DNA from 3 places in the Lysinibacillus sp. FSL K6-0075 genome. Region 3 is predicted to be linked to each of the others. Evidence: predicted binding sites of a transcription regulator. Region 3 holds the regulator's gene; each other region holds the start of a gene.
The links. Region 3 encodes LexA, which represses DNA repair genes until DNA is damaged. Its sites were predicted from a motif close to CGAACATATGTTCG; they were not measured.
Positions count from the first base shown of each region.

Region 1: a site for LexA is predicted at 3,411-3,424, ahead of parE (DNA topoisomerase IV subunit B). Genes of this name have one in related genera too.
Region 2: a site for LexA is predicted at 2,502-2,515, ahead of MHB65_RS22000 (YolD-like family protein). Genes of this name have one in related genera too.

Region 1 is NZ_CP151947.1:2,629,603-2,640,031, forward strand. Features, by position in the region: gene parC (DNA topoisomerase IV subunit A) at 1-1,418, opposite strand, end outside; gene parE (DNA topoisomerase IV subunit B) at 1,415-3,391, opposite strand; gene plsY (glycerol-3-phosphate 1-O-acyltransferase PlsY) at 3,950-4,552, shown strand; gene MHB65_RS12940 (HesB/YadR/YfhF family protein) at 4,572-4,862, shown strand; gene MHB65_RS12945 (spore germination protein) at 5,075-6,619, shown strand; gene MHB65_RS12950 (Ger(x)C family spore germination protein) at 6,645-7,844, shown strand; gene MHB65_RS12955 (hypothetical protein) at 7,849-8,082, shown strand; gene MHB65_RS12960 (endospore germination permease) at 8,114-9,262, shown strand; gene metA (homoserine O-succinyltransferase) at 9,303-10,238, opposite strand; SAM riboswitch class I at 10,364-10,429, opposite strand, start outside.
Region 2 is NZ_CP151947.1:4,409,020-4,419,448, reverse strand. Features, by position in the region: gene MHB65_RS22020 (N-acetylmuramoyl-L-alanine amidase) at 1-345, shown strand, start outside; gene MHB65_RS22015 (hypothetical protein) at 406-738, opposite strand; gene MHB65_RS22010 (hypothetical protein) at 861-1,247, opposite strand; gene MHB65_RS22005 (hypothetical protein) at 1,273-2,340, opposite strand; gene MHB65_RS22000 (YolD-like family protein) at 2,533-2,805, shown strand; gene MHB65_RS21995 (YolD-like family protein) at 2,821-3,159, shown strand; gene MHB65_RS21990 (aconitate hydratase) at 3,152-3,520, shown strand; gene MHB65_RS21985 (hypothetical protein) at 3,501-3,821, shown strand; gene MHB65_RS21980 (iron ABC transporter permease) at 4,601-5,680, shown strand; gene MHB65_RS21975 (ABC transporter ATP-binding protein) at 5,685-6,446, shown strand; gene MHB65_RS21970 (ABC transporter substrate-binding protein) at 6,457-7,470, shown strand; gene MHB65_RS21965 (helix-turn-helix domain-containing protein) at 8,003-8,509, shown strand; gene MHB65_RS21960 (IS3 family transposase) at 8,506-9,348, shown strand; gene MHB65_RS21955 (4'-phosphopantetheinyl transferase superfamily protein) at 9,549-10,205, opposite strand; gene MHB65_RS21950 (amino acid adenylation domain-containing protein) at 10,202-10,429, opposite strand, start outside.
Region 3 is NZ_CP151947.1:1,301,383-1,311,811, forward strand. Features, by position in the region: gene MHB65_RS06070 (G5 domain-containing protein) at 1-458, shown strand, start outside; gene MHB65_RS06075 (GspE/PulE family protein) at 482-2,146, shown strand; gene MHB65_RS06080 (type IV pilus twitching motility protein PilT) at 2,158-3,204, shown strand; gene MHB65_RS06085 (type II secretion system F family protein) at 3,201-4,406, shown strand; gene MHB65_RS06090 (prepilin-type N-terminal cleavage/methylation domain-containing protein) at 4,499-4,978, shown strand; gene pilM (pilus assembly protein PilM) at 5,109-6,083, shown strand; gene MHB65_RS06100 (hypothetical protein) at 6,083-6,676, shown strand; gene MHB65_RS06105 (hypothetical protein) at 6,673-7,365, shown strand; gene MHB65_RS06110 (prepilin peptidase) at 7,431-8,183, shown strand; gene MHB65_RS06115 (gamma-glutamyl-gamma-aminobutyrate hydrolase family protein) at 8,217-8,939, shown strand; gene lexA (transcriptional repressor LexA) at 9,047-9,664, opposite strand; gene MHB65_RS06125 (LysM peptidoglycan-binding domain-containing protein) at 9,831-10,145, shown strand; gene MHB65_RS06130 (recombinase family protein) at 10,142-10,429, shown strand, end outside.

The DNA.
Region 1 (10,429 bases), 1.3 Mb from region 3:
ATGTCTAGCAATTCTTGTTTAATAACACGTACTAGCTTAGCTTCACTTTGTAGAATCCCCTCTAGCTTCGCAATTAACTTATTTAACTCGTCCTGTTCCTGACGAAGCTCTGTAATATCCGTATTCGTTAAACGGTATAATTGTAGGCTTACAATGGCCTCTGCTTGTACCTCTGTAAAATCAAACTTCGTTTGTAAATTAAGCTTCGCATCCTTCTTATCATTAGAAGAACGAATCGTCGCAATCACTTCATCTAAAATGGAAAGGGCTTTAATTAAGCCTTCTACAATATGAGAACGGTCCTTTGCCTTTTGTAAATCGTAAATGGAGCGGTTTGTCACTACTTCTTTTTGATGGGCGATATACGCGTCCAGCAATAATGGCAATGTCATCATCGTTGGGCGACGATTGTGGATGGCAATCATATTAAAATTATAAGCTACCTGTAAATCCGTTGTTTTAAACAAGTACTGTAAAATTCCTTGCCCTGGTACATCCTTTTTCAGCTCAATCACGACACGTAAGCCTGTACGGTCTGATTCATCTCGAATTTCCGCAATACCTTCTAGTCGTTTATCTACACGTTGCTCATCAATTTTTTTCACAAGATTCGCTTTATTTACATCGTATGGTAACTCCGTGATAACAATTTGCTCTTTACCACCCTTGATTGGTTCGACAACTGCTTGGGCACGGACAATGATTTTGCCGCGACCTGTTTCATACGCCTTTTTGATGCCGTCCACACCTTGAATGATACCACCAGTTGGGAAATCTGGCCCTTTAATCACCGTCATCAATTCATCTACACTAACATTAGGCTTGTCTAAGCGCATCAACACAGCATCCAGTACTTCATCTAAGGCATGTGGCGGAATATCCGTCGCATAACCAGCGGAAATCCCTGTAGAGCCGTTGACTAATAGGTTTGGAAAACGTGCTGGTAAAACGGTTGGCTCCATATCCTGGTCATCAAAGTTTGGCACAAACTCGACCGTTTTCTTGCCAATATCTCGTAGCATTTCAGCGGCAATAGCAGATAGTCTCGCCTCTGTATAACGCATCGCAGCTGGTGGATCACCATCGACCGAGCCATTGTTCCCGTGCATCTCAATGAGCATATGACGCGCCTTCCAGTCCTGACTCATACGGACCATCGCCTCATACACAGAGCTATCGCCGTGCGGATGATAGTTACCGATTACGTTACCCACTGTTTTTGCGGATTTACGGAACGGTTTATCGTTTGTATTGCCTTCTGTAAACATGGCATATAAAATACGGCGCTGTACTGGTTTAAGACCGTCACGTGCATCAGGCAACGCGCGGTCTTGAATAATATATTTACTATAGCGACCAAAACGGTCACCCATCACTTCTTCTAACGGTAAATCTTGAAACTTTTCTGTACTACTCATGCTTGGTCCTCCTCTTGTTGGATGAATTCATTCTCTAAAATGTTAGAATCATCCTCCATACCGAAGTCTACATTGGCTTCGATCCACTTACGACGTGGTTCTACCTTATCGCCCATTAACGTCGTGACACGTCTCTCTGCACGTGCACCATCCTCGATTGTGACACGAATCAACGTCCGTGTTTCAGGGTTCATCGTTGTGTCCCATAGTTGGTCTGCATTCATCTCACCAAGACCTTTATAGCGCTGTAATATGTAACCCTTTCCAACCTTTTTGATGGCCTTTTGTAAATCACTTTCTGTCCAAGCATATTCAATGACTTCTTTTTTCCCAGTACCCCTCGAGACTTTATAAAGCGGCGGTAGCGCGATATAGACTTTTCCTGCTTCAATCAGTGGACGCATATAACGATAGAAGAATGTTAATAGCAAGACTTGAATATGTGCCCCGTCCGTATCCGCATCGGTCATAATCACTACTTTATCGTAGGCGGAATCCTCCACCGCAAAATCCGTTCCAACACCTGCCCCAATCGCATGGATAATCGTTGAAATTTCTTCGTTTTTCATAATGTCCTGTAGCTTGGCTTTTTCTGTGTTGATTACTTTCCCACGCAATGGCAGAATCGCTTGGAATGTACGATCACGGCCTTGTTTGGCAGAACCTCCTGCAGAATCACCCTCGACTAAATACAGCTCATTTTTTGACGCATTGCGTGACTGAGCTGGCGTTAATTTTCCTGATAGAATCGTACTACCCTTTTTGTTTTTCTTCCCATTTCGTGCATCCTCACGCGCTTTACGAGCCGCTTCACGTACTTGCTGCGCTCGAATCGCTTTACGGACAAGGGAAGCCGATAACTCCGCATTTTCCTCTAGCACATACAAAATTTGCTCAGACACCACACTATCAACTGCAGAACGAGCCTCACTTGTACCAAGCTTGCCCTTTGTTTGACCTTCAAATTGTAGTAAGTGCTCTGGGATACGAACAGACACAATGGCCGCTAAGCCCTCACGAATATCTGTCCCCTCAAGGTTTTTATCCTTGTCCTTTAACAAGCCAATTTTTCTTGCATATTCATTAAAGACACGTGTCAATGCTGCTTTTGCACCCGTTTCATGTGTACCACCATCACGTGTACGAACATTATTAACAAATGATAAGATCGTTTCCGAATAACCATCGTTATACTGGAAAGCGAACTCTACTTCGATATCATCTTGTATACCTTCTACATATTTCACTGGATGAAGGACATCTTTTTCCTCATTCAAATACGCAACGAAAGCTTCAATGCCATTCTCATAAAAGAACACATCATTTTTGCCTTCCTCGCGCTCATCGATTAATTCAATTTTTAAACCTTTTAATAAAAAGGCTGATTCACGTAATCGTTCTGCTAACGTATCATAATTGAATTTTGTGACAGAGAAGATCGTTTCATCTGGTAGGAAATGGACAAGTGTTCCTGTCTGCTTGGTTTGACCAATATTTTCAAGCGTTGTGACAGGCTGTCCCCCGTGCTCAAAGCGCTGACGATATTTTTTGCCATCACGATGAATCGTCACCTCTAAAAATGTTGAGAGCGCATTCACAACAGAAGAACCAACACCATGTAAACCACCACTTGTTTTATAGCCACCTTGACCAAATTTACCGCCAGCGTGTAACACCGTAAAAATAATTTCTGGTGTCGGTTTGCCCATTTTATGCATACCGGTTGGCATCCCACGGCCAAAGTCGCGCACACTCATACTTTGATCTTTATGAATTGTGACAATAATATGAGATCCAAAGCCAGCCAGTGCTTCATCCACCGCATTATCTACGATTTCATACACAAGGTGATGAAGTCCACGGCCATCCGTCGAACCGATATACATGCCAGGTCGTTTGCGCACCGCTTCTAATCCTTCCAATACTTGTATAGCGTCATCATTATAGACGCTAGTTGACTGTTTATTCGTCAAAAAAATTCCCCTCCAAAAACAAACGCATGTTCTATTTATGTTCTCATCCTAATAATAATAGCATTTCCTGTCAATAGCTAGCGACAGGTCCAATAATTTTAATAATTTGCTCACAGTTTTGATCATATTTCTAAATAGTAAACATCTTCAACAGTTGCTTAAAATTGGTATTCAAGCAAGGCAGACTGCTTCTAGCTTCCATCAACATTGGACGCATCGAAGCCTATATAGTTGCAAAATAAATTTGTGTTGCTTGCAGATGGAAGCACTACTACGTACCTTGTGATGAAACTGGATAAAGTTAGACTTCTATTCTACCAAAGGAATGAGCGATTGACAAAATTGCCTTTTTGCCTATATTTTTAAAAAGGTTTTTTCACTTCTTACAAACTTATGTCTAAAAGCCTAGCCCTCGCTAATAGGTTCTCTTTTGTATTGAATTCAAGGCTTCGTATGAAATCTCCTTCATATCATTGTAGATTAGCAAGAAAAAGTGTAAAATACTTGTTACAAACTATTAGTACCAAGTGATGGACTATGAATGAAAGGAGTCCAGCTATGATCAATGGACTTATTATTTTATGCGCTTATCTAATCGGCTCTATACCTTCTGGATTATGGATAGGCAAAATTTTTTATAATACCGATATTCGTGAACACGGGAGCGGTAATCTTGGTGCGACCAATACTTTTCGAACGTTAGGGAAGAAGGCAGGTATTGTTGTTACGGTGATGGATGTCTTAAAAGGGACAGCCGCTGTCTTACTCGTGACACTTCCCGTTTTCTCTGACAGTACACTCCATTCTTTATTACTTGGTCTTGTCGCTGTGATCGGTCATATGTTTCCGATCTTCGCCAACTTCCGAGGTGGGAAAGCCGTGGCAACTTCTGCGGGTGTATTATTAGGCTATTCTTGGCCTCTCTTTGTCCTACTATTTATTACCTTTATTGTGACATTAAAAATCACAAAAATCGTTAGCTTAACATCGATGATAGCCGCTTTAGTAGCGCTTATTTATGCAATCGTTTATTATTTTATTACAGGTGACTTTGCATTAGGCATCTTGGTAGCCTTTTTATTTACCTTTATTGTTTATCGCCACCGTGCCAATATTGCACGTATTAAAAACGGCACCGAACCAAAGGTAAAATGGCTGTAGGAAGAGAGGAGCATTTGAAATGAACATTGCATTGACAGATGAAGCCCTACAATGGTTCAAACATGAAATGGAAGTTGAACCTGGCGATACAATTCGCTTTTATGCACGCTACGGTGGCTCTAGTCCGTTTCATGAAGGCTTTTCACTCGGCATGACACGTGAGGAACCCATTGCCATAGGTGTGCAGACAGTAATTGATGACGTCATCTATTACATTGACGAGAAAGATCTTTGGTTCTTTAACGATCACAATTTACATGTTGACGTTGATACAAGTAAAGATGAATTACAATACGACTATCGTACATAAAACAAGTCTATCCTTTCAGCCCATGAAAGGATAGACTGTTTTTTTATTTAGTACAGAACAATTTTCCGAGACAACTTGAAAAACCCGCATACGATTGTTGCACAGTACGTGATTTAACCGCAATTTGCTAATTTTTCATCCCCTTTTCGTTTATCTCTCAAAAAAATTGTCCACTCTAATGATAATGAACGTCCATTTGAGGAGGAAAACATATGTCCATGTCCAACAATATCGAGACCTCCCCATCCCATACAACGAACGATTTGTTGTATACTTCCCTATCTAAAAATATAAAAATCATTCAACAGTCGCTAGGGCATAGTAATGATATTATCATACGCGAAATTACGATTGGAGAAGCGGTTCCCCATAACCTCGCTATTATTTCCATCGATGGCTTATCGGATAAAACCACTATTTCTGATTCTGTTATCGATAAACTGATGGCAAATATTGAAGAAGAACAAGATATTGAGATAACAACGATTAACCAATATGTACGGAATTCCTATCTAACAGTAGGCGATGTGACGAATATCGAGCATTTTACAACACTCTACAATGCCATCCTCAATGGTGAAACGGTTATTTTATTAGACGGTTTTGCTGAGGGGATTGTGACAAGTACCAGAAGTGCCAAGGATCGAGCTGTCACAGAGCCATCGACTGAATCTGTTATTCGCGGACCGAGGGAATCCTTTACCGAAACCATACGTACCAATACTGCGCTCATCCGTCGCAAAATAAAAAGTCCCAATCTCTGGATAAAGTCACGCGTTATCGGTGATGTGACACAAACAGATGTGGCGGTGATGTATATAAATGGCATCGCCAGTGACAAAATTGTCGCAGAGGTATTAGCTCGATTAGACCGCATTAATATCGACGGCATACTGGAAAGCGGCTATATAGAGGATTTTATTCAGGATTCAAAAAATTCTATGTTTCCAACCATCTACAACTCCGAACGTCCTGATGTCATCGCAGGTGAATTATTAGATGGCAAAGTGGCGATTCTCGTTGATGGCACACCTTTTGTTTTAGTTGTACCAGCGTTATTTACATCCTTTTTACAATCAGCAGAAGATTATTATCAGCATTGGATGATTAGCTCACTTGTACGTATCTTGCGTTTTTTTGGTATCAGTCTAGCGTTAGTAGCACCGTCTTTGTATGTTGCAATTACCACCTTTCACCAAGAAATGCTACCAACACCTATGTTGATTAGTATTGCATCGCAAAGAGAAGGTGTACCCTTCCCTGCTGTTGTCGAAGCCCTTATTATGGAGATTGCCTTTGAGGTACTAAGGGAAGCTGGGCTACGGATGCCTAGAACAATCGGGCCAGCTGTGTCCATTGTAGGGACATTAGTTATTGGTCAGGCAGCAGTTGATGCAGGCGTTGTTTCGGCTGTAATGGTCATTATTGTGGCCTTAACGGCGATTTGTAGCTTCCTATTCCCTGCTTATGGCTTATCGAATACCATTCGTGTGCTACGTTTTCCATTAATGATTTTAGCTGCTATGTTTGGTTTATTTGGTGTCATGTTTGGCATTATGGTCATTATTCTTCATTTATGTAGCATTCGATCATTTGGTGTACCTTATTTAAGCCCTTTTGCACCGTTAATATTACAGGATCAGAAGGATGCCTTTGTGCTGTTTCCGCGTAGAAAGTTACTTACACGACCTCGTTTAGTCAATCAAAAAAATATTGTTAGAGGCCATAACTATGTCAATGTAAAAGGAAGGAAATAACTACTGGATAAATGAGGAATGGAATATGGCAAAAATAAAATGGATTTGCTTACTATGTATCCTCACTTTACTGTTAAGTGGTTGCTGGAGTAAGCGTGAATTAAATGAACTAGCCATTGTCGTAGCACTGGGCATTGACAAAATAGACGAAGAATATGAAATTACGGTTCAAATTGTCGATCCTAGTGAAGTTTCAGTGCGACAAGCTTCCACTCAGCGCTCTCCTGTTGTTAGCTATCATTCTAGAGGCGAAACCATCTTTGAGGCCATTCGAAAAATGACGACCCTTGCTGCACGAAAGCCTTATTTTGCCCATCTTCAAGTGGTTGTTTTAGGAGAAGATCTCGCGAAAGAAGGAATCAGTGATGCACTCGATTTAATTGTAAGGGACCATGAATTTCGTAAGGATTTCGATGTCATTATGTCTCATGAAGCGACAGCGAAGGAAGTATTAAATGTATTAACACCCATCGAAAAGGTTCCAGCTAATAAAATGTTAAATTCCCTCGATGTCTCTGAGAGAGCTTGGGGCTCCACAATAGCAGTTAATATTGATGAATTAGTCAATACATTAAGCAACAAGCATAAAGGGGCGTTAATTTCTGCTATTGAAGTTCATGGCGATAAGAAATTAGGGGTAGATCAAACAAATGTGCAACGTGTTAAAACACCTGTGCTGTTACAATATGCGGGCTTAGCAGTCTTTAAAGGGGATAAATATATGGGGCTGCTATCCGAGGGTGAAAGCAAAGGCATTAGCTTTCTTAACGACAAAATTCAAAGTACGATTGAAATCATCGCCTGTCCTAATAAAGGGACTTTATCTACGGAAATCACCCAATCCACTACAAAAGTGAAAGGGTCATTTAAAAATGGGAAGCCGAAAATCGATGTTCATATTAATGTTGAGCAGAATGTTGGAGAGGTCGAATGTGATATCAATCTCACCAAAAATAAATCGATTGATTACGTTAATAAAAAAACAGCCCAGGGTATCGATGAACGCATTGAAAAAACATTAGAGATAATGCAACAGCAATATGAAATCGATGTTTTTGGTTTTGGTGATGCCCTACATCGTGCAGATGCAAAGCAGTGGGGAAAAATCAAGGATGAGTGGGCTTCCCTCTTTCCCGATTTGCCAGTGGCTGTTCACGTGAAGGTAACAACACAAGGATTGGGTACGATGCAAAATTCATTATTAAACAAGCCAAAGGAGGAGTAATGAAATGGTGCTAGCTGTAGCTATCTTGATCATCTCAATCATCGTTGCACTTCTATTTATTCCAAAGTTCAAAAAGCAACAGGATAAAAAAACCATTATTGTCTTCTCCTTTTTGCTACTCATTGGAACTGCTTTAAATATGGCCATTGCCCTGAAAGTCCATATTCCAAGCCCATTAGATTTAATTACCTTTATCTTCACACCAATTAAGGATTACATTGTGTCATTCACAAAATAAAAAGATGGACTGAGAAACGGAGGGTAGCTAGATGGAAAAAGAGATCATTAGTTCAAGACAGTTTACAATCGTTACCTTCCTCTATTCTATCGGTACAGCAATTTTAATTATCCCTTCAAGTATTACGGGCGCTGCTAAGCAAGATGCTTGGGTTGCAGCAAGCATTGGTGTTGTGCTTAGTTTACTGGTCATAAAGTTATTCTTAACACTTGCCAATCAAACACCCTCTCTTAATTTTATAGAGGCGAATGAAAAAATTCTTGGTCGTTTTTTTGGGAAAATCACAGCCATTTGCTTTCTCATTCTCACCTTTTTCTCCACTGGAGAGTTACTTTATTTTATTGGTATTTTTATGAAAACCGAAGTTATGCCAGAAACACCGACATTAGCATTCGCCCTACTGTTCAGTATCATTATTATGTATGCCGCGTATCTAGGGATAGAGACGTTTGCCCGTTCAGCAGAAATTCTCTTTCCGTTGTTTATCTTTATCTTTATTTTTTTCGTCGTTTGTATTACCCCTCAAATTACATTTGAGAATATTCAGCCTCTACTAGAAGCAACCAAAACATCTATGTTTTATAGTATTGCACGCTTTATGAGTATCTTTTCCTTTCCATTACTCGTGTTATTGATGCTATATCCCGCTGGCGTCAATGTACAGCCATCTGCACAGAAAGGGCTATATATTGGGACCATCCTTGGTGGTGTCGTCTTAATTACGTTGATTGTCCTATCGATTCTTGTCTTAGGGCCTGAAAACACAGCATCTAGGACATTTCCCAGCTATGCCTTAGCGCAAAGAATATCCATAGGGAATTTTTTGCAGCGTATTGAAATTATTATGGCATTTATGTGGATTTCGTCTATTTATATTCGCACATTTATGTATTTCTATACGACCGTTGTTGGCCTTGCCCAAATTTTGAAGATCAAGGATCATCGTCCGCTTATTTTACCGATGGGCATCATTATCATTGGACTTTCTCAAATTGTTCATCCAGATATTGTGCATTCTACTAATTATAATAATGAAATTTGGCCTATCTTTTCCTTTATCTTCACCATTTTATTACCCATACTTTTGTTGATTGTGGCAGTTATTCGAAATCGTAAATCTAAGGCTCAAAATACCGAAACACCCCAACAGGATACAACGAAGGAAAATCAAAAAGTCTAATTTCTTCTACGTTTAGAAAAGAAATTAGACTTTTTATTAATTAGATATGATATTCGATTTCATCTACAAAATCCCATTCGTATGGTGTTTCTTGGTAGACATAGTAGTTCAACCAGTTAGAGAATAATAAATGCGTATGGGCACGCCATGTATTCATCGGCTCTTGTTTCGGATCATCATTCGGGAAGTAATTCACAGGAACATCGATATCTATGCCCTTCGCCACATCACGGCTATATTCATCGGCTAGTGTTGTCGCATCATACTCCAGATGCCCCGTAATCATAATATTTTTATTATCTTTTGATTGTACGATGAATACCCCTGCATCCTCTGAATAGGATAATAATCGTAGGTCTGGATGATTGCGAACCTCGTCAATGGAAACAGATGTATAGCGAGAATGAGGCGCAGTAAATAAATCGCTAAAGCCGCGCACTAAATCCACCGTTAAATCTGTAATTACATGGGAATAGACGCCTGAGCATTTAGCAGCAAGCTCGACCTTTCCAATGCCATAATGGTGATACAATGCAGCCTGTGCCCCCCAACATATATGTAGCACGGATGTCACATTCTTTTTAGACCAATCCATAATTTCTGAAATTTCCTGCCAATAGTTGACATCTTCAAATGCCATTTTTTCTACAGGTGCCCCAGTAATAATCATGCCATCATAGCGTCGGTGACGAATTTGGTTGAACGTTGTGTAAAATAGCTGCAAATGAGATTTACTCACATTTTTCGACTCATGTGTGGCCGTATTTAAAAAGGTAATATTCACCTGCAGTGGTGTATTCCCTAATAAACGTAGTAATTGAAGCTCTGTTTTTTCTTTTTCAGGCATTAAATTTAGTATTAATATATTTAATGGACGGATTTGCTGTGTTTTCGCTCGATCCTCTTCCATGACGAAGATTTTTTCCTCACGTAAATGTTCTCCAGCTGGTAAATTTTTCGGAATATTAATTGGCATCTTGCTTTCCCCTCTCTATAATCACTCTCTTTTTTTAGCAAACCTTGCTTGCAAAGAATGCAACTAAATTAAAAAATCCTCCTCATTCCATACGAGATAGAATGAGAAGGATTTTTTCACGTCCACTCTTATCTCTCAAAGGAAAAAATCCTTTGCTGGAATTAGCACCTTTCTAACAATTGTTAGAGGTT
Region 2 (10,429 bases), 1.9 Mb from region 3:
TATTTCCTAAAAAATACGACTAAGCCTGCTATTCTTCTTGAGATTTGTTTTGTAGATAGCAAAGCTGATGTCGAATTGTACCATAGGAACTTTGCTGCCATTTGCGCTGCCATCGCAGAAGTATTTGCAGCTCATTTAGGTTACACAAAAATACAAACTGAACATACACAGAAAGAGGAGCAAATTACAGGAGCGAAGGTCATGTTCAATGATGTGAAGACCGTTAATGCTCTGATTATTGATGGTAAGATGCATGTTCCAGTTAGAGATGTTGCGGACTTGTTAGGATTAAAGCTCATTTATAATAACGAAAGCAAAACAACCAAATTATACGAAGTAAAATAATCACTAAAAAAGCCCAGGTACTCAATTTTGAGCCTGGGCATTTTTTAATAATAAAGAATTCTATTTTAAAGGGAGTCCAAATCCTAAAAATGAAGCAATAGTCAGAATAGAACCCACAGAGCCTAATAAAGTGTTTAATTTTTCTAGTGGTTTCTTAGCTTTCTCTTTATCCCCACTTTTTAAATGAGTTTGAAGAAGGTCAAAATGTGGTTCGGCTATTTCTCTTTTATCTTCTGAAAGTTTTTTAATTTCTTCATTAATCTGCTTTAGTGCAGTTCCTATATCCTCATCTGTTTTAGCAAACCCTTGGTTTAAAGTACCATTATTTTCAAGGTTAAAGTTACCATTGTTATTTCCAAAAGTAAAACCGCTGTATTTACTAGATTCGTTCATATAAGCATCTCCTGTATTTATTATAATGTTTACATTCCCAACCTTCGATACTTCTTCTAATAAACCTTCTCTCTTTAAAATAGGTATTATTTCTTTTAAACTTAAAGGTTTATTATAAGCTTCTAAACTAACATTAGTTCTCTTGTTAAAGGCTTTTTTTTTGAAAAACTCTCTCTATAACCGTCATCTAATTCAATTATTGGTATTGCATCCAAAGGATCAAAGTTATTTTCAGTTCCACAATACAAGCAAGTAACTTCAGGATCGAAAAAATCATTCTGATTAACTGTTAAAATGCTTCTACAACATTCTTCACAAAGAAATTCGTGTTTAATTTTTAGAGCTTCCTGTTCTTCTAATTCTTTCAGTTTATTTATAACTACACCGAGAGGTAATTCGGTCATTTTCGCAATATAACTTGGGTAAAATTTCTTCACTTGACTAACAGCAATAGTTTCAAGTGCTTCATTAAAAATTTTATTTACTTCCCATGGTTTAATATCACGCATAAATTTCACCCTCTCAGTTAGTTAATTAAAACATTTTTTCTCTAATATAATCTAATACGTGTTCAGACGCAAATACGTTGAATTTAAATGTTTTTGATTTTACACCAATTCGAATCGAATAAACTTGCACAACTCCACTTTCAGCATGCTCAAACAATATAGAACCTTTTTGCTTTGCAAGATAAGGCTCTAAATAATCGTATAAAGGTAGCCCTCTAAGTTCTCGAATACTTCCCAAACCTATCGTTTCAAGACCACTTAAAAGTAGTAAAGTGAATGGGGTAGTTTCTAAAATACCAGTAATATCTTCACTATTTAAATTTTCTTCTAGTATGGTTAATTCGCCATTATTATAATATTCGTCAATGGCAGATAGTATGCTCACAATTGATTGGCCTTGAGTTTCTTCAAAACTCTCTACCAAACCTTCTGGTCTCCCTATAGCATCAATTAATTGACCTTGTAATGCGTCAGCTAATAATTCTAAGTCACCATTGTAACTTTCTAAAAAATCAAACTGTTTAAAGTCATATGTTTCATTCAAAATTGCAGCTAATCCAGATATAACCTTTTTTGCTGATGTAGAACTTGCTCTTACTTCAATTATTCCCTTAACTTCATCAATATAAACTGTAGTAATTTCGTGTTTAATGTATTCTCTTCTGTCAGCTAAATAATAGTCAACGCTTACACCCGCTCTATGAATGAATCGAAGAAGATACTTAGAAGGTCCATCAATTTCGGTAGCAGCAATTATAGATGGTTCATTAGGAATTTCTGTACTATTTGGAGTAATCACCTCTTCAAATGGATTAAAAGGCATGTTTTGGATAATATTTTGTTTAAGCCCAACTAAACCTTCCTCATTTGTAGTACGATACCATGCTAAAGAAATTGCCCCCGCAAAGATGTTTTTGTATATCTTTTCAAGTGTACTTCCCTCAATTTGACCAAATGAAGACCATACTCTATTTGTTAATTCATTGACATTTCCCGTTGATTCTAATGTCAGATCATTACATATATCCTTTAAAATGCTTTTACTTAATCTATTCAGGTCTTGAGGAAAAATTAATGACTTCAAAGTATTCATAGTAAACCTCCGGTAATATTTAGTTTCTATGAAATTATATCCCAAAAACTATACAAATAGTATGATAATAAATTGTTCAGTTTAGTAAAACTTATCGAAAAAGGGAAAAAGGAGAATAAATAACACCTTGAAATATACGAACGTTAGTTCTATAATATATACAAACAAATGTTCTTAAAAGGAGTGGCTAAAATGGCAAAAACTAAAACGCCTACTAAAAAGAAAGATCCGAAACACCCAGATCGTGATGAATTTGACTTAGAAGAAATGGCAAACGCGCTAACCGAAGCAATGGAGGAAAAACAGCCCAAAGTTTTTAGCATCTACAAATGCGATGAACCATTAGAAGGTACCATAACAAAAATGGATGCAAATACAAAACTAATCCATATTAAAGATAAGTACATGAATAATCATAAGGTGCATTTTTTAGATATCCTAAAAATTTCAGATATCGAATATTAGTGGAGAGTGATTGTGATGTTAAACGACAGAGGATCTAAAAAATGGACTGCTATGATGCTGCCAGAACATCTTGACCTCATTAAAACATGGAAACAGGAGCAATTTTATGATAAAAAGCGTGATTTAACTGAATGGGAGCTTGAAGAGATAGAGCAAACAATCCAACGAGCATTCAAAATGAATACTTTGGTAAAACTCACTCTATGGGATCATAATAAGTTGCACAATGAAGTTGGAGTTGTTACTGGAACAGATGCATATAAGAAAGAGCTACTTTTAGAAACCAATACATCAATCCAGCGTATTGCATTCAATAAAATTCAAAAAGCTTCATTGGTTGACTCAGATGATTAATAGAGAAGATCGCCAAGTGCTTTACAAATTTATAAAACTAGATATGGCCATCAAATCATTGCAGCGTGATTATGACAGCTTAACAAATCTTAAGATGTCTAAAGTGTATCTAGATATAGTAGACCGACTCCTAAAAGATTTAAGGCATGATTATTACAATAAAAAACGCTTTCTAGCTAAACAAAAAATAGAAGTAGTTAAATGGGTGAAAATAAGTGAGCATTTTAGCGAGGTGACAATACGAACGCCTGGGGAGGATGAAGTGCATCAATATGCCAACCAAGCGCTGAAAACTCATACAGAAGAGTTGATATTTACTTACTTAAAGGAGATAAATGATAATGCCAATTCTAAAAACTAGTTCTGTTCAAATTTTATTTGGAAATGGAGATATAGGAGTTCGTATAGTTGGAAATAAAAAGCTAAAAACAGGGGCCGTTCAATTTACCAGGATTGACCCTGTACCCATTGGCACAGAATTAGAAAAGGGTGAGATGCTAAGTTTAAATGATGCACCTGTTACGCTTGGCTTTAATAAAGTAAAGAGCTTAGATGTAGTAATTAACCAATTAATAAAATTAAGGAATGTTATAACAGGTGGAGAAGAAAGGCTGACAAGAGAAGAATTAAGCAATAAGGAAAGTCACTCATTTGATAGATAATGAGTGACTTTCTTCTATATAATAAGAAAGGTAATGTTAGTTTTTCAAAACTAACAAAAAAATAACAGATAAAACTAACGAAATCGAAATCAGACGAAACATATGTTTCTATTGCTCTATGATCTTTTTCAACGTTAAGACTTGGAAAAGAGTTTCAAAGATGCAAGAAATCCGTTCAAGTATGCCAGGAATGATGTAAGATTTAGCTTAAACTAAAAACACAATCTTTTAAGTAAACATGACCACTTTCCATCATTTTATGGGAAGTGGTTTTGTTGTTGAAAAAAATCATGTCACGAGTAGAAAAAGACCTTTTGACAAGGCAAGGGGGTTGATTTCCGTTCCACCAGCGTCCTTTCTAGGAGGTGTCCGGTGAGCCGCTTTACTCACGAAAGGTCTCATCTGTGACGCTGGCTTCTCAAATTGTTTCATTTCATTTCCTTAAGCAATCTCATCACAGATTGCTGTACTTATGGTTGCTCCACCTTTGTCTAATAAAAATGCCGCGTTTTTTCATTTTACATCTCCTATTTTTAGAAATTCCTAAATTTTCTCTTCTATATAATAATTGGGATTTATAACTAGCTGTTTTTATTTCCAAGGGAAAAATAATTTTAGTCAACTAAAGCGCCATTACTGGATTATTCATCTATTAAATGTATGAATAATCTATAATTAAAAATTTTCCTGTTGTTTTTCAATGGATTATCACTTACAATACAAAATGAAAATGATAATCGTTATCATTAACTAATAGTTTAATAGATAGAGGTGAAATCTTGGATAAACAGGAAGCTAACAGAATAGGAATGGGCAATATTTATTATGTTATTATCTTGCTTTTAATAGCCTCCATTTTAATATCTGCCGTTTTTTCTGTATCAATAGGACAAGTCAGCATTCCTTTCAAGCAATCGATGGATATTTTGCTACATACTATATCCAATGGGAAGCTTGGCACGCTTGATAGTGTGGAAAGTGAATCTTACTTGAATATTATTTTACAGGTCAGAATGCCGCGTGTGGTTTTTGCCTTATTGATTGGTATCGGACTTGCATTATGTGGAGCTGTCATGCAGGCAGTTGTACAAAACCCGCTTGCTGATCCATACATACTGGGTATTTCTTCAGGTGCGTCATTAGGTGCAACTTTTGCTATCCTAGTTGGTTTTGGGAGCAGTGCATTATTAGCACAATTTGGGGTAGCCTTTGGTGCATTTGCTGGGGCAATGCTTACCTCAATGGCAGTGCTTATCCTATCCAGCATTGGCGGCAAAGCAACTTCAGTAAAACTTGTTTTATCAGGGGTTGTCATCGGTGCATTATGTAGTTCATTCTCAAGCCTTATTATCTTCTTTGCCAATAATGCTGAGGGCATTAAAACTGTTACGTTCTGGTCTATGGGGAGTTTAGCCTCAGCTAGCTGGGACAAAACACCGATTTTAACAATTGTAATTGTACTTGGAGCTGCATTATTCCTTTTCCAACATCGCGTGCTAAATACAATGCTACTTGGGGATGAATCAGCTATCACATTAGGGATCAATTTAAGTGCTTATCGTAAATTGTATATGATTCTTACCTCACTAATTACAGGAACGATGGTCGCTTATGCAGGTATGATCGGTTTTGTTGGTTTAATAATTCCACATATCACGAGAGGTATCTTCGGTGCAGACCATAAACGATTAATGTTAGGAACATTGCTCTTAGGAGGACTTTTCATGATTTGGGCAGATATTCTGTCTCGAACATTAATCCAAAATGTAGAATTACCGATTGGAATTATTACTTCTGTCATTGGGTCACCATTATTTATCTATATGATTGTAAAAAAAGGTTACAACTTCGGAGGGTAGAACAATGGAATTAGTAGCAAAGGAAATAGAAGTAAAAATCGGCAAAAAGGAAATCGTAAAAAACATATCCATTCATGTGAATAAGCAACAATTTGTGGGCTTAATCGGACCAAACGGATGCGGAAAGTCAACTTTGTTGAAAAGTATTTATAAAAGCCTCGTGCCACAAAAAGGGATGGTCTTCTTAGATGATTTAGATGTTTTAAAAAGTCCTGAAAAAAAGATTTCTCAGCACTTAGGTGTAGTTGGACAATTCAATGAAATGCACTTTGATTTAACGGTACAACAAATGGTGATGTTAGGCAGAACACCTCATAAAAAAATGCTAGAGTCAGATAACCAAAAGGATTTTGACATCGTAGAAGAGGCATTGACAAGAACGAACTTACAATCTTATAGAGGACGTAGTTTTCTTTCATTATCTGGTGGCGAAAAGCAAAGGGTTATTTTAGCTAGAACGATTGCTCAACAGCCTAAATTTATGATTTTGGATGAACCAACAAATCATTTAGATATTCGCTATCAAATTGAAATACTATCCTGCGTAAGAAGTTTAAACATCGGTGTTTTAGCGGCACTTCATGATCTAGAAATGGCTGCACATTACTGTGATTATCTTTATGCGGTAAAAGATGGTGAAATCTATGCACATGGCACACCGCAAGAAGTTTTAACACCAGAAACAATAGAAGCTTTATATCATATTAAATGTCAAACATTTACTAATCCAGTGACGAATGGATTAGGATTTGCATATGGACTGTAGGAGGAAAACCATGAAGAAAAAATTATTATTAGGAATTGGTTTAGCTGCTTTATTAACATTAACAGCTTGCGGTAACACATCAAAAGATACATCTGAGGCAACAACACAAACGAAAGAGCATTATCCACTGACAGTTGAGAACTTTTCAAAAGCTGAGGGTGGATCAACATGGGAAAAGAAAGATCAAGTATTTGATAAAGCACCTGAAAGAATTATGGCAAATACACGTCCAGCAGCTGAATTATTATTACATCTAGGATTAGGCGATAAAATCGTTGGTGTTGGGGCAAACTTTGGTGCAGTTGATAAATCTGTAGAAGAAGAATATGCTAAGCTAAATATTTTAAGTGATGAATATGTTGGGAAAGAGGTTACATTAGGGACTGATCCTGATTTAGTATTTGGTCGTGGTGGCTTATTTGATAATGCTGAATGGGGAGTAGGAACAGTAGACTCTCTTAATGAAATGGGTGTAAAAACATATGTTTTAGAATCATCTGTAACAGGTGGCACATATGATTCTATTTACAAAGATATCGAAAATATCGGAGAAATTTTTAATGTTCAAGACAAAGCAGACAGCTTTATTAAAGAATTAAAAGGCCGACAACAAGATATTTCTTCAAAATTAGAAAGTATTAAAGAAGAAAAAACATTTGCATATCTGCATACAAATGATCCAAAAGAGCTTTTTGTTTATCCAGCACACGATGAAACATTCTTTAATGATGCATTCAAAATGGTTAAATTAGATAATATTTTCAAAGATGAAACAGGCGATGTAAGTGTTGAAACATTGATTGCTGCAGATCCAGATGTATTGATTCTTCCTAACTGGGACGGTTCTGATTTGACAAAAATACGTGAAGAAATTTATGCGAACCCTAAACTTTCAAGCATGAAGGCTATTAAAAATAAACAAATGTATATTGTAGACTACAATTACATGTTCGGCTATGGCTATAACACAATTGATGGAATGGAAGCCCTAGCGAAAGAAATGTATCCAGACTTATTTAAATAATACAGATAACGCTGTCCTAGTGGGTCGAATAAACGACACGCTAGCGCAGCGTTTTCTATTAATAATGAAAGGAGGAGAAATTATTCGATTTCTCCTCCTTTCATAGTGTTGAAAAACAATCAATAGAATTTTTGTGAAAAGTGAAAATGAATTTCCGTTGAAGGCTACTTGCTTTCCTGTGAGCGAGCGCCGAATCGCTTCCTCCGCTACCGCTCCGTTTAGAGTTTTGCCTGTCTCGCTATCCCACGGGAGTCAAGTAGCCTTCCACTCCAACCCATTAACTTTTTAGCAAAGGCGTTCACTACTCATTTTTTGAGGGGGTAGTAACGAATCACTTCTCCACATTGAAAATAAAAATCCTATCTCCCTAGGAATACAGATATTGGGCTATTTGATTGCTATGTTAGTATGAAAAAAGTAAAGACATTTTGCAGAATGGTTGATTGGAGTGGAGACAGCGTCACTCCTAGGGGATTTAGTGAACTGCACCCAAAATATTGGACTTGAAAATTTAATATAGGGGGTGCAGTTAGTGATTTCTGATGAACAAAAGTTAGCCGCAGTTCTAGCCTACTTTGAAGAAAAAGAAAGTACGTATCAGATTGCCAATAGATTACAGAGGGATCGACAGTACATTCGATTATGGATTGAATTATATCGCTATCATGGCATTGAAGGAATTATTCGTCCTCAAGGGTTCACGAATTACGAAGATTCTTTTAAAATAAAAGTAATTCAACACCTGATAGAGACGGGCGATTCGCTCCTTCAGACTGCTGCGAAGTTTAATATTCCTTCTCGTGAAACCATTCGGAGATGGAAAAAACAGTGGATGTCAACGGCTGGAGAGGTGCTCTATCAAGTAGAAAAGGAGCACCAATCAATGCCAAAAAAACAACCACCTTCGTCCGATTTAAATGAAAAAACAACGGAAGAGTTAAAAGCGGAAATTGAGTATTTACGGATGGAAAATGCCTATTTAAAAAAGTTGAAAGCCTTAGTTCAAGAAAAGGAAGCCTTCAAATCCAAGAAAAAGTGAGAGCTGTGTATGAGCTAAGGCTGGAATTTCCACTTCAAGCTCTATTAAAAGTCGCGAAACTTAAGAAAAGTACGTATTATTATCATCTTCAAAAATGGGTAAAACCAGATAAATATCAGGCGATTAAAGAACGAATCCAGATACTTTTTCATCACCATAAGGGGCGTTATGGCTATCGTCGTATTTGTCTTGCCCTCCGAAATGAAGGGATTTTCATCAACCATAAAACGGTCCAACGATTGATGAAAGAATTGGGCTTAAAAGGGACAGTACGCCCTAAAAAATATCGTTCGTATAAAGGAACGGTGGGCTATGTCGCAGAGAATGTCTTCCAACGTGATTTTGAAGCCACTGTACCCAATCAGAAATGGGTAACCGATGTCACAGAGTTTAAAATAAACGGTCAAAAAATCTATGTATCCGCTGTATTAGATTTATTCAATCGAGAGATCGTTGGATATGAGGTATCAAAATCACCTAATTTTGAGTTAGTTCAACAGTCTTTTAAAAAGGCGTTTATGTATACAAAGTTATCGAAAAAGAGTGGCTTAATCATGCATTCTGATCAAGGATGGTTATATCAAATACCACGTTTTAAAGCGTTATTGGCAACGCACGAAATCAAGCAAAGTATGTCACGGAAAGGAAATTGTTTAGATAATGCCGTGATAGAAAGCTTTTTTGGTATTCTGAAATCAGAATTTCTGTACACGACTACGTTTAAAAACTATGTAGAATTTACAAAAGCATTAGCAGAGTATATTTACTATTACAATCATGGGCGGATTAAAAGAAAACTCAACGGAAAAAGTCCCGTTGAGTATCGAAAAGCTTCGTAAAAAAGTTTATATTTTTGGGGTCAGATCATAGCGTCACAGAGGAGACCCTGGAGCGAACGGAAGTGAGTGAAGCGGCTCATCGGACGCTGGCGGAACGGAAATCAACCCCTCACCTTACTAAAAAGTCTTTTTCTGCTAGTGACATGATCTTTTTTCAACAACATAAAAGGAGGCGAAATTATTCAATTTCTCCTCCTTTGTTATAGCTGTAGAAGCTGCTCTTTATTTAACATGGTGATTATTACATTAGAACATGCATGGTTCCAGCAGATGGACACAGGGTGTTGCTGATCGAGATATAGTAGCTCAGTAAAAAGGTCTTTCCTTGTTCTTTTAATGTCGATTGTATCAAGCAAATGAGGTGATGTAATCGACATTAAGCCTGTTTTAAAAAGGGCTTCTTTTAATGTCCAAAACTCATAAAAAACATGTAGAGGCTGATGAGAGACCAATTGAAGCTCCGTCTCGGAAAGCGCATACGTCATCATATCTTCACTCACAGGTTTTATTTCTTCCACATCAATGCCCACTCGTCCGTTAGTAGCGACTGCCAGCACAACCCAATTACCAGAATGAGAAACATTAAAATCACCTTGCCAATGAGGATGTCCTGCAATATATGGGCGGCCATTTTCATCATAAGCTAGGTGTAGCATGACTTCATCGATATAGGGAAGGAGTGCCCACCTGATAAGGGTGCTACTTAGCAAGGCTCTTTGACGATCCTGCCAATGCTTGTATTGCTTAACTTTTCCTTGAACATCAGAAGGGAGTACTTTGAGAAAAGCATCCCATTCTAATGGCGTTAACTGTGCTCCAAGAGGCAGTGCAAATAGTTGTATATTTTGTTCTATCATCTTATATTGACTTGTTTTGGTTCTGGGAAGTAGCCTGTATCGATGCCGTATTGAATCATTCTGTCAATAAAGGCTGTATTTGGTACTGCACATTCAATCTTTGTATGGGCTAAAAATTCTATCGTCTTTTTGCAATTGAAGATAAATGGGGAGTCACTTGCTCCATCACCTTCAAGTTGAGCAATGGCTAATGATAAATATTCCTGTACATCTTTTGAATGATC
Region 3 (10,429 bases):
TAAAGATAGAAGTTTTTGCAGCAGCGAAAGAAAAGGACATTACAGTTCGCGTCAGCAAGGATAAAATCGTGAAGCCACGAATTATTTATCGCTATTCGGAGGATTTAAAAGCTGGACAAGAACGAGTGGAGCAAGAGGGTAAAGAGGGTTCAAGAGTGGAAGTGTATCGTTCCATTGTAGAGAACGGAGCAACAGAAGAACAATTCATTAGTAGAGATTATTATGCACCTCAAAATCGAATTGTTACGCGTTCATCGCAGGAGCCTGTTACGATCACAACACCTACTCAAAACGTAGGGGCAGGAACATCAGATCCTGATTTAGAAGTGGATTTAGATGGGAATGGCTTGCCTGACATGAAACCTTCAACACCAGAGGAAACAAAGCAAGAAGATGGACCAGAAATTGTCTATGGCTACTATGACAAGGGTGGCAATTTTGTACAAACAAGTCCATAACGATTGGAGGTATGTTTATGGCAATGAAGCCAGGGCGTAAACGTTTAGGGGATTTACTGGTTGAATCAGGTGTTATCACAGCTGACCAGCTAGAGTACGCATTAACTACTAAGATGAAAAATGAGAAGCTTGGAGATTTCCTTATTAAAGAAAACTTCCTAACAGAGCAGCAGCTTATTGAGGTCTTAGAATTCCAGCTGGGTATTCCTCATATTAGCTTGAATCAGTTTTCAATTAGTCCCGAATTATTACAGCTAATTCCTGCGGAGCTGGCAAAGCGGACAAATATTATGCCGATTCGCAAAGAAAAAAATAAATTGTTTATTGCAATGGAAGACCCGATGGATTATTTCGCCATTGAGGAAGTTCGCATGACGACGGGCTGTCAAATCGAGACAAGTATTGCAGCAAAAGATGATTTATATCGAACGATAACAAAGTACTATGATTTACAGGAATCAATGGATGCGGCCATGTTGGATTTAGCTGCGACTAGTACGGAAACACAAGAAGAAATTGAAAATGAGGATTCACCTATTGTTCGTTTAGTGAATCAAATTATTGCCAATGGTGTCGCACAGCGCGCAAGTGATATCCATTTTGATCCACAAGAAACAGAGCTTCGTGTCCGCTATCGAGTAGATGGAGTGCTTCGTACTGAACGATCCTTGCCCAAGCATATGCAAAATGTCGTATTGGCTCGTATTAAAATTATGGGTAATTTAAATATTACAGAAAATCGTATCCCACAGGATGGACGTATTAAAACCAATGTTAATTTTAGACCTGTCGATATCCGTTTAGCCACATTACCAACAGTCTATGGTGAAAAGGTTGTTATGCGTATTTTAGATTTAACCAATTCAGCCAATGATATTGACAAATTAGGCTTTAGTGCAAGTAATGAGGCACTTTTTAGGAAAATGATAGCCCATCCAAACGGTATGATGTTGATTACTGGTCCAACAGGCTCAGGGAAGTCCTCTACTTTATATGCGGCACTTTCTCATTTAAATGAAGAAGGCGTCAATATTATTACGGTTGAGGACCCAGTGGAATATCAATTAGATGGTATCAACCAAATCCAAGTAAAAGAGGAAGTCGGTTTAACATTTGCGGTAGGTTTACGATCAATTTTACGACAGGACCCTGACATTGTGATGGTGGGGGAAATTCGTGACCTTGAAACAGCGCAAATTGCTATTCGTGCTTCACTAACAGGCCATCTAGTGTTAAGTACGCTGCACACTAATAGTGCCATAGAATCTATTTCAAGACTACATGATATGGGGATTGAGCCATTTCTACTATCCTCTTCCCTTGTAGGAATCATGGCACAACGTCTTGTACGTAAAGTTTGTCGTGATTGTGCTGAACCATATGTATTCACTTCACGTGAACTTGAAATACTTGAGGAAAATGGGGTGGAGGGCGTAACGCATGGTAAAAAAGGTCGTGGGTGTCCTGCCTGCAACCATACAGGCTACCGAGGGCGTATGGCGATTCATGAAATCCTCCCCGTAGATCGTCAAATGAAGGATATGATTTTAAATCGTGTTGGTGATAGCGTACTACGTGATTATATGAAAGAGAAAGGTTTCCATACCTTATTAGTAGATGGATTACTAAAGGTTGTAGCTGGCAAAACAACCACATCAGAAATATTACGTGTTGCAAGTGCAGACTAGGGGTGAAAGAAATGACAGCATATTCAATCGTTGAATTATTAACACGTGCATTTGAAGAGAAAGCATCGGATCTACATTTAACAAAAGGTATTCCACCAGTATATCGTATTCATGGGCAACTGGAGCATTATGGCACAGTGCCGCTAGAAACAGAAGATTTAAAGGAAATGGTAAAGGTCATTCTCCCTGTCCATAAACAACAGGAGTTTGAGGACAAAGGTGAAACGGACTTTAACTTTTCATTGCCTGGGAAATGTCGATTCCGTGTCAACGCCTATCATCAGCGAAATGAAGTAACGATTGCGGCTCGTTTAATTGAGGCTAAAATTCCTTCTATTGAAGCGCTCAATATGCCACAGGTGTTATATAAGCTTGCGGAAAAACCACAAGGCTTAATTTTAGTGACTGGCCCAACAGGCTCAGGAAAATCAACTACCTTGGCAGCAATGATTGATCATATTAATGAAACGAGATCAAAACATATTATTACGTTAGAGGATCCAATCGAATATTTGCATACACATAAGAAGTCTGTCATCAATCAGCGTGAGATTGGTGTCGATACGATGAGCTTTGCAAATGGTTTACGTGCATCACTACGTCAGGACCCAGATATTATTTTAGTCGGGGAGATGCGAGATTACGAAACCATTTCAACGGCTATTACGGCTGCTGAAACAGGGCATTTAGTCATGGCTACACTTCATACAAGTAGTGCACCAACAACGATCGACCGTATTATAGACGTATTTCCACCACATCAGCAAAGTCAAATTCGTGTGCAGCTTGCGAATGTACTGCAAGGTATTGTTTCTCAGCGTTTATTTGTACGTAAGGATGTAAAAGGGCGTATTGCGGCGACAGAAATTTTAGTACAGGCACCTGCCATCTCGAATTTAATTCGTAATGAAAAAATCCATCAAATTCCAAGTGTGATGCAGACAAGTAAAGCATTAGGTATGCACACGTTGGAATATTCGATGCAACACTTAATTACGACAGGTAAGATTTCACTTGAGGATGCACGACCATATATGAACGCTGGTGATTATAGTTGACGATATTTCGTTATAGTGGTCGTACCAAAACAGGAGCACCTAAAAAGGGCATTATCGAGGCACCGAATAAAAAGGTAGCCATGGAAAAGCTTCGAGCACAAGGAATTAATGCACGAGAACTTCAGGAATCAAATAGCATTTTACATAAAGATATTGCTTTTGGGACAAAAGTGAAGCACCAGGAATTTGTTATTTATTGTCGGCAATATGCGACATTAATTCGTGCGGGCGTTCCTGTCGTTGAAGCAACCCATATTTTGGGTGAGCAAACAAGGAGTAAACCACTGAAGCGAGCATTAATGCAGGTTGAAGAGGATATTCGAAATGGGATGGCATTTTCAGATGCAGCAGGTAAACATCCAAAAGTGTTTCCATTGCTATTTGTCAATATGATGCGTGCTGGTGAGGCTACAGGAAACGTCGATGATACATTAGATCGCCTTGCAAGCACACTAGAAAAGCAATATAACATTAAGAAAAAAATTCAATCTGCCATGACCTATCCAGCGATTTTATCACTTTTAACACTGGTGGTTGGTATGTTTTTAATGGTGTTCATTGTGCCAACCTTTATGGATGCATTTAAAGAAATGAATTTGGAAATGCCATTAATAACGGTCATTGTAGTAGGTATTAGTGATTGGCTCATTCAATTTTGGTACCTTGTGATTTTGGGACTATTGGTGTTAGTAGTGGGCTTACACTATTTCTATAAAAATAATAAAGAGTTTCATTATGCCGTCAATGTATTTTTACTGCGTATGCCAATCTTCGGACAGCTGTTGCAAAAGGATATTATCGCGAGAATGACAAGAACCTTGTCAACACTCTTTAGCAGCTCAGTGCCAATTCTACAAGCCTTAACAATTGTAGAAAAGGTTGGCGGCAATCCAGTAATGGGTAAAGTAGTACTAGAAGCCCGCGATAATTTAGAAAAGGGTGGCACATTATCAGAGCCACTTGAAAAAAGCTGGCTATTTCCACCGCTTGTTACACAAATGACATCAATTGGTGAGAAAACAGGGTCCTTGGATTACATGCTTGAAAAGATTGCTGATTTTTATGAAGAAGAAGTAAACCGTGCCGTCGATACAATGAAGTCACTTATTGAGCCTTTAATGATAGTGGTGTTGGCCCTAGTTGTAGGAGTCATTGTAGCGGCTATATTCTTACCAATGTTCCAACTATATGAAAATATGTAATTTGCAGAGTGCTAAGGAATTAAAGTTTGGAGAATTAAATTAGAAGCTCGTGTTTTCACACTTCATATAAAACTATTAAGGAGGAATTACCAATGGTTAAAAAATGGAAAAATACAAAACTATTGAAAAATGAGAAAGGTTTAACGTTAATTGAACTATTAGCTGTAATTGTTATCCTTGCAATTATCGCTGCTATCGCTGTACCAGCTATTGGCAGTATTATTGATAACTCACGATACAAAGCTGCTAAATCTGATGCAATAATGGCACTAAATTCAGCCAATATTTATTTTACTGACACACCTACCGACGATAAAGGTGCAGAAATTACAGAAGTTGATTTGGATACATTGATAGAGGAAGGATATCTTGAGACTGAAGGAACATTAGATGATGACATAAAGATAAATAAGGCATCTGGTGGGGCAACTACAATTAGTGGTACTGCAAAAGCTGGGAAATATACAATTACATTTAGTAGTGCGAAACAAGATGACATTTCCAATGATAATCAAAAAGTTAAGAAAGACAGCAAAGATGGTGCAATTACAGTATCTGGAAAAACTCCTTGATAAACAGAAAGTAAGTAATCAGTCCTCCCCACTCACTCAGAAACGCAAATTTTCTTGCGTTTCTGGCTGGGAAATGGATGACTAATTGAAAAAATCATTTATACTGAATAGGATAAGGAGGTCTTTTCACATGTTTAAGAGAAAAAGAAAGTCGCATGTTTCGATTGAACTGAAGGATTATGTGCTGCGTGCGATTGTGGCGAAAGGACCAGAGCCTAATCAGTGGCAAGGCTATGAATACCCTTTAACAGCTGGAATCGTTGAAAATGGGACAATCGTCGATGAGGTAGCTCTTTTTGAGATTATTAAAGAGCAAGTGATGAAATGGACAGGGAAAAAACAGGCTGTCCGTATGTTTGTACCTGATACGACGGTTTTATTAAAAAACTTTGAGCACCCTAAAGATGTCAAACCTCAGGAATTACGAGGATATGCTGAAATGGAATTGGGGCATTCCATTCATTTACCATTTCAAGACCCTTTAATTGATGTTTATGATGCAGATGCCGAGGATGGTAAGGCCATTTTATTTGCTGCGCCCTCTGAAGAGATTACGAAAATGGTAGGGATGCTGCTAGATGTTTCATTAGAACCGGAAGCTGCCGATATTCGAGCGCTATGCAATATACGTTTATTAGAGCACATGTCATTATTAATGCCTAATAAAACGTATTTAATTGCTGAATGGTCGATTAATGAGCTCTCTATCAGTATTTTTTCCAATGGCCAAGTGGAGTTTTTGCGCTATCAATCGATTGAAGTGGATATGACGCAATGGCAGGGGAAGAAAGAGAATGAGTTTAACTATCAATTTATCTATAATGGCGAGGCTGAGAATTATCAAATGGTCGTGATGGATCAGGTTTTGGAGATCGATCGAATGATGAATTTCTTTAAGTTTTCTTTACATAAAGGTGAAAAAGCAGTGGATGAAATTATCATGCTTGGGGATAACCCATTATTGAAATCAATAGGAAACTTATTAGCTTCTAATTTAGAACCACCACTGAGGGTTGTCGATGGGAAAAAAATTGAGAAATTGTTTCCTCGCTTTAAGCGAGAATTTTCAACGTTGCTTGGCTTAGCTTTGAAGGAGGTTCATTAATGGTTCCAGATATAAACCTCTTACCACAACTTGAAAAAAGAACGACCTCTCCAAAGCTTTTTTATAGCTTGGTGATAGTCATTGTTGGACTCATTGTGGCTTATTTACTTTTTTTATTTTTTACGTCAAAAAGTGATTTAGCACGATTGACTGCAGAGGAACAGGCATTAACGACACAGCTTGATCAATTACAGCAAGAGCTAGATGCAAGACAAAGTGTCGACCAAGGTTCGTTGGAAGAATCTGTGACATTTATTCAAGGTGTTTCTTATCCTGTAACACCGTTGATTGATGAAACGAGAACTTTATTACCAACTCATTCGTATTTACGTAGCTACGTTTTCGGGGAGAATACGGTAAACATTGAAGTAGATTTTGAAACGATGACAGATATATCGAAATATGTGGAGCGACTTTTAATGAGTAGCTATTTTACAGACGCTCAAATTAACACGGTCTCAAACTTTGATATAGAGCTAGGGGAACAAAGGGAATTAACACCCCAACAAAAATTTAAAGAAGTACCGCGCTATTCAGTGTCTATTACAGCGACAATCGACTTTATGTATTTAGCTGGAGGACGACGCTCATGAATAAATTAACGAGTAGTAAAAATTCATCCATCATCTTATTGCTTGCGCTGATAGCTGCTATTTTATTTGCGCTGTATTATTATTTGCTATCACCAAAATTGAATGAAGTGAATGAAAAAGAGCGTAGTGTATTGCAGGTGCAGCAAGGATTAGCTAGTGTCAAAGAACAACTCGCTCAATTGGACAAGGAGCAGGGACAGCCTACTATTAATATATTAACGCTAAGACAAAAGCTACCTGCAACAAGAGCCGTTGAAAAGATAATTCTCGATTTGGCTGAGATTGAAGAGGTGACAGGAACTCGTATACAGTCTTTAACTGTCCAGGGTGAGAATGGCACTGTGACACCTTCAGATGTATCGAATGAGCTCAATATGTTAGAACAGGCTGAAGCAGAGGTCAATGGTGATCAGGAGAACAAGGAGACCACTACACCGATTGCTTCTCTTTCAAAGGACTCTTTACCAGCTAATTTAAAGCTCATTACTTTTATCTTAGAGGTTGGGGCGCTTGATTTTAATTCGCTTGAAAGCTTTTTACAGGAGGTTGAACAATTAGAGCGCGTGATGAAAACCGATAAGATTGAATTTAAATTACCTGGAGAGCAGGAACAGCTAGAGAAAGATGCAGATCTTACGTTAAAGGCAACAGTGCAAGTGACGACGTTCTATTACGAAGAACAACAATAAACTTTATTGATAGGCGCACCATACTTCATTTGTATGGGCGCCTATTGGTTTAGGAGGACATAAAATTGGAAATGGCTTATACGATCTTTATTTTTTTATTTGGACTTGTCTTTGGCTCTTTTTATAATGTTGTCGGCTTACGTGTACCGCAGAAGGAGTCGATTGTACACCCTCCTTCCCATTGTACGAAATGCCAGAGACGACTAACGGCGCTTGATTTAGTGCCAGTATTGTCCTATGTATTTTTAGGAGGAAAATGTCGGAGTTGTGGCAACAAAATTTCTTGGGTTTACCCAGTCATAGAATTAATGACAGGTGTATTATTTGCCTTTGCTTATTGGCGGCTAGGCTGGAGCATAGAATTAATAGTAGCTTTCGTTTTTATCTCCTTATTAGTCATCATTGTAGTGTCAGATTTGGCCTATATGCAGATTCCAGATAAGGTGCTATTATTCTTTTTACCCTTGCTTGCTATTGGACGAGTTCTATCACCATTAACACCTTGGTGGGACTCTCTTGTGGGTGCTGTTGTTGGTTTTGGCATATTATATATAATTGCTGTGCTATCGAACGGTGGCATGGGTGGAGGCGATATTAAATTATTCTTTTTAATTGGTCTCGTTCTGGGTACAATTGATACACTGTTAACGCTGTTTTTAGCTGCTGTTATTGGTATGATTGTCGGATTTACTGTGTTATCGAAGAACAAACAGGGGAGAAAAACACCCATTCCGTTTGGGCCTTCTATTGCACTGGCCGCAGTCATTGTTTATTTCTATGGCGATCTATTAATCAATTGGTATTTAGGCTTTTGGTAATTGTTTAATCTTCAAGAATGTGGAGGGAAGCAAGTGAAACCGATTATTGGTATTACAGCCTTTGTGGAGGATGATTTATCCTCTCGATTAAATGCTGCTTACAGCAAAAGCATTATTGAAGCAGGTGGAATTCCACTGATTATTCCGATTGGAGTAGAAGAAGAGGCAGCACAGATTTTAGCCATGACAGATGGTTTAATGTTATCGGGCGGCCATGATGTGCATCCATTTCTGTTCGGGGCCGAGCCTTCATTAAAGCTTGGAAAAATTCATCCAGCGCGAGATACGGTTGAATTAGCCTTAATTGAAGCTGCATTCCAACGGAAAATGCCTATTTTCGGTATTTGTCGAGGGATTCAAATATTAAATGTTGCATTAGGTGGTACTTTATATCAGGACATTGATAGTGACCATTTTAGTAACAAGTTACTCCAACATACGCAGCAATCAGGTCGAGCTGTAGCTACTCATTCTGTACAGGTTATTGCTGACAATCTATTAGCGACTATCGTTGAACAAGAGAAGATTGCAGTGAATTCATTTCATCATCAAGCGGTGAATGTGTTAGCAGAAAAATTAAAAGTAGCAGCAAAATCCAGCGACGGTATTATCGAAGCGGTAGTTCATGAGGAGATGCCATTTTGCTTGGCTGTTCAGTGGCATCCTGAGGAACTAGCCATAGCAGGAGATGAGAGTGCTCAAAAGCTATTTTCAGCCTTTATTGAAGCGAGCTTAAAATTTAAGAAGGAAGCTTAGAAGGGGCATTATACAAAGAATCCAATCGTATATGGATTCTTTTTTTGCGTAAAAAAGAGGATACATGCTCTTAGAAGGAACATAATCCTCAAAACCTGCTTTAATCGTTAATGTACACGTCTGTAAAGACCTACAACTTGTCCTAAAATCGAAACTTGATCGACAATAATAGGTTCCATAGAAGAATTTTCAGGTTGTAAACGGAAATGGTTTTTCTCTTTAAAGAAACGTTTTACAGTTGCTTCATCCTCAGCTGTCATAGCTACAACAATATCCCCATTATTAGCTGTTGCCTTTTGTTTGACAATGACTAAATCTCCATCTAAAATCCCAGCTTCAATCATTGATTCCCCCATGATTTCTAGCATGAACAATTGATCTTCACTTGTGCCATACGTATCGGGTAATGGGAAGTATTCTTCAATATTTTCAATTGCTGTAATTGGAGAACCAGCTGTAACCTTCCCGACAAGTGGGACATGGATCACCTGTTGCTTTTGAATGGATTCTTCAGGCTCTAAAATTTCAATTGCGCGTGGCTTTGTTGGATCTCGACGAATAAAGCCTTTTTGTTCTAATCGAGCTAAATGTCCATGAACAGTTGAACTGGAAGCAAGTCCAACTGCTTCACCAATTTCACGTACTGATGGTGGATATCCTTTAGCTCGTACCTCTTCCTTAATGAAAGCTAAAATGTCCTCTTGTCTTTTCGAAACTTTTTTCATGCGTGCTCACCTCTTTTTTCTAATATCATTCTACTTATTTGATAGTATAACAGAATGCGAACATGTATGCAAACATAGGTTCGAAAAGTGTTTGACAAAAACGTTTGTTCGCTTTATTATGGGAACATACATTCCGAACAAACATTCTTAAAAAGGGGTAATGATTATGACATGGTTGAAGAAAAACACACATATCTCAATTTTAATAGGAGCTTGTTTACTATTTGCAGCATACCTTTACATTACTGATCCAGGAAAAGTTAGTTACGCAGAAATTCAAATTGAACATGGAGATAGCTTGTGGTCGTTAGCTGAGCAATATCGTGGTAAAATGAGTACTGATGATTGGATAAAGCTTGTAAAAACGGAAAATGAACTAGCAGATATTAAAATTGTAGCGGGAAAATCTCTAGTTATTCCTGTAGTGAGTGATCAAGCCAGTCCCATCAATACTATCGAAATTGCGAGAAATGAACAATGATAAATAATCAACTATCGGCTGTTGTCTATTGTCGCGTAAGTACTGAAAAAGAAACACAAAGCTCCTCATTAGAGCGCCAGCAGGAAGAGTTGCTGCGCTATGCTAAAGAGCAAGGCTATGCGGTGAAGGGCGTGTTTAAAGATCAACATAGTGGCTATGATGTAGAACGTGAAGGCTTACTAGAAATGCTTGATTTTATAAAAGATAAGAACATTAATGCTCTTTTTGTCCAAGATGAAACTCGTTTAGGACGAGGCAATGCAAGGATGGCTGTATTACATTTA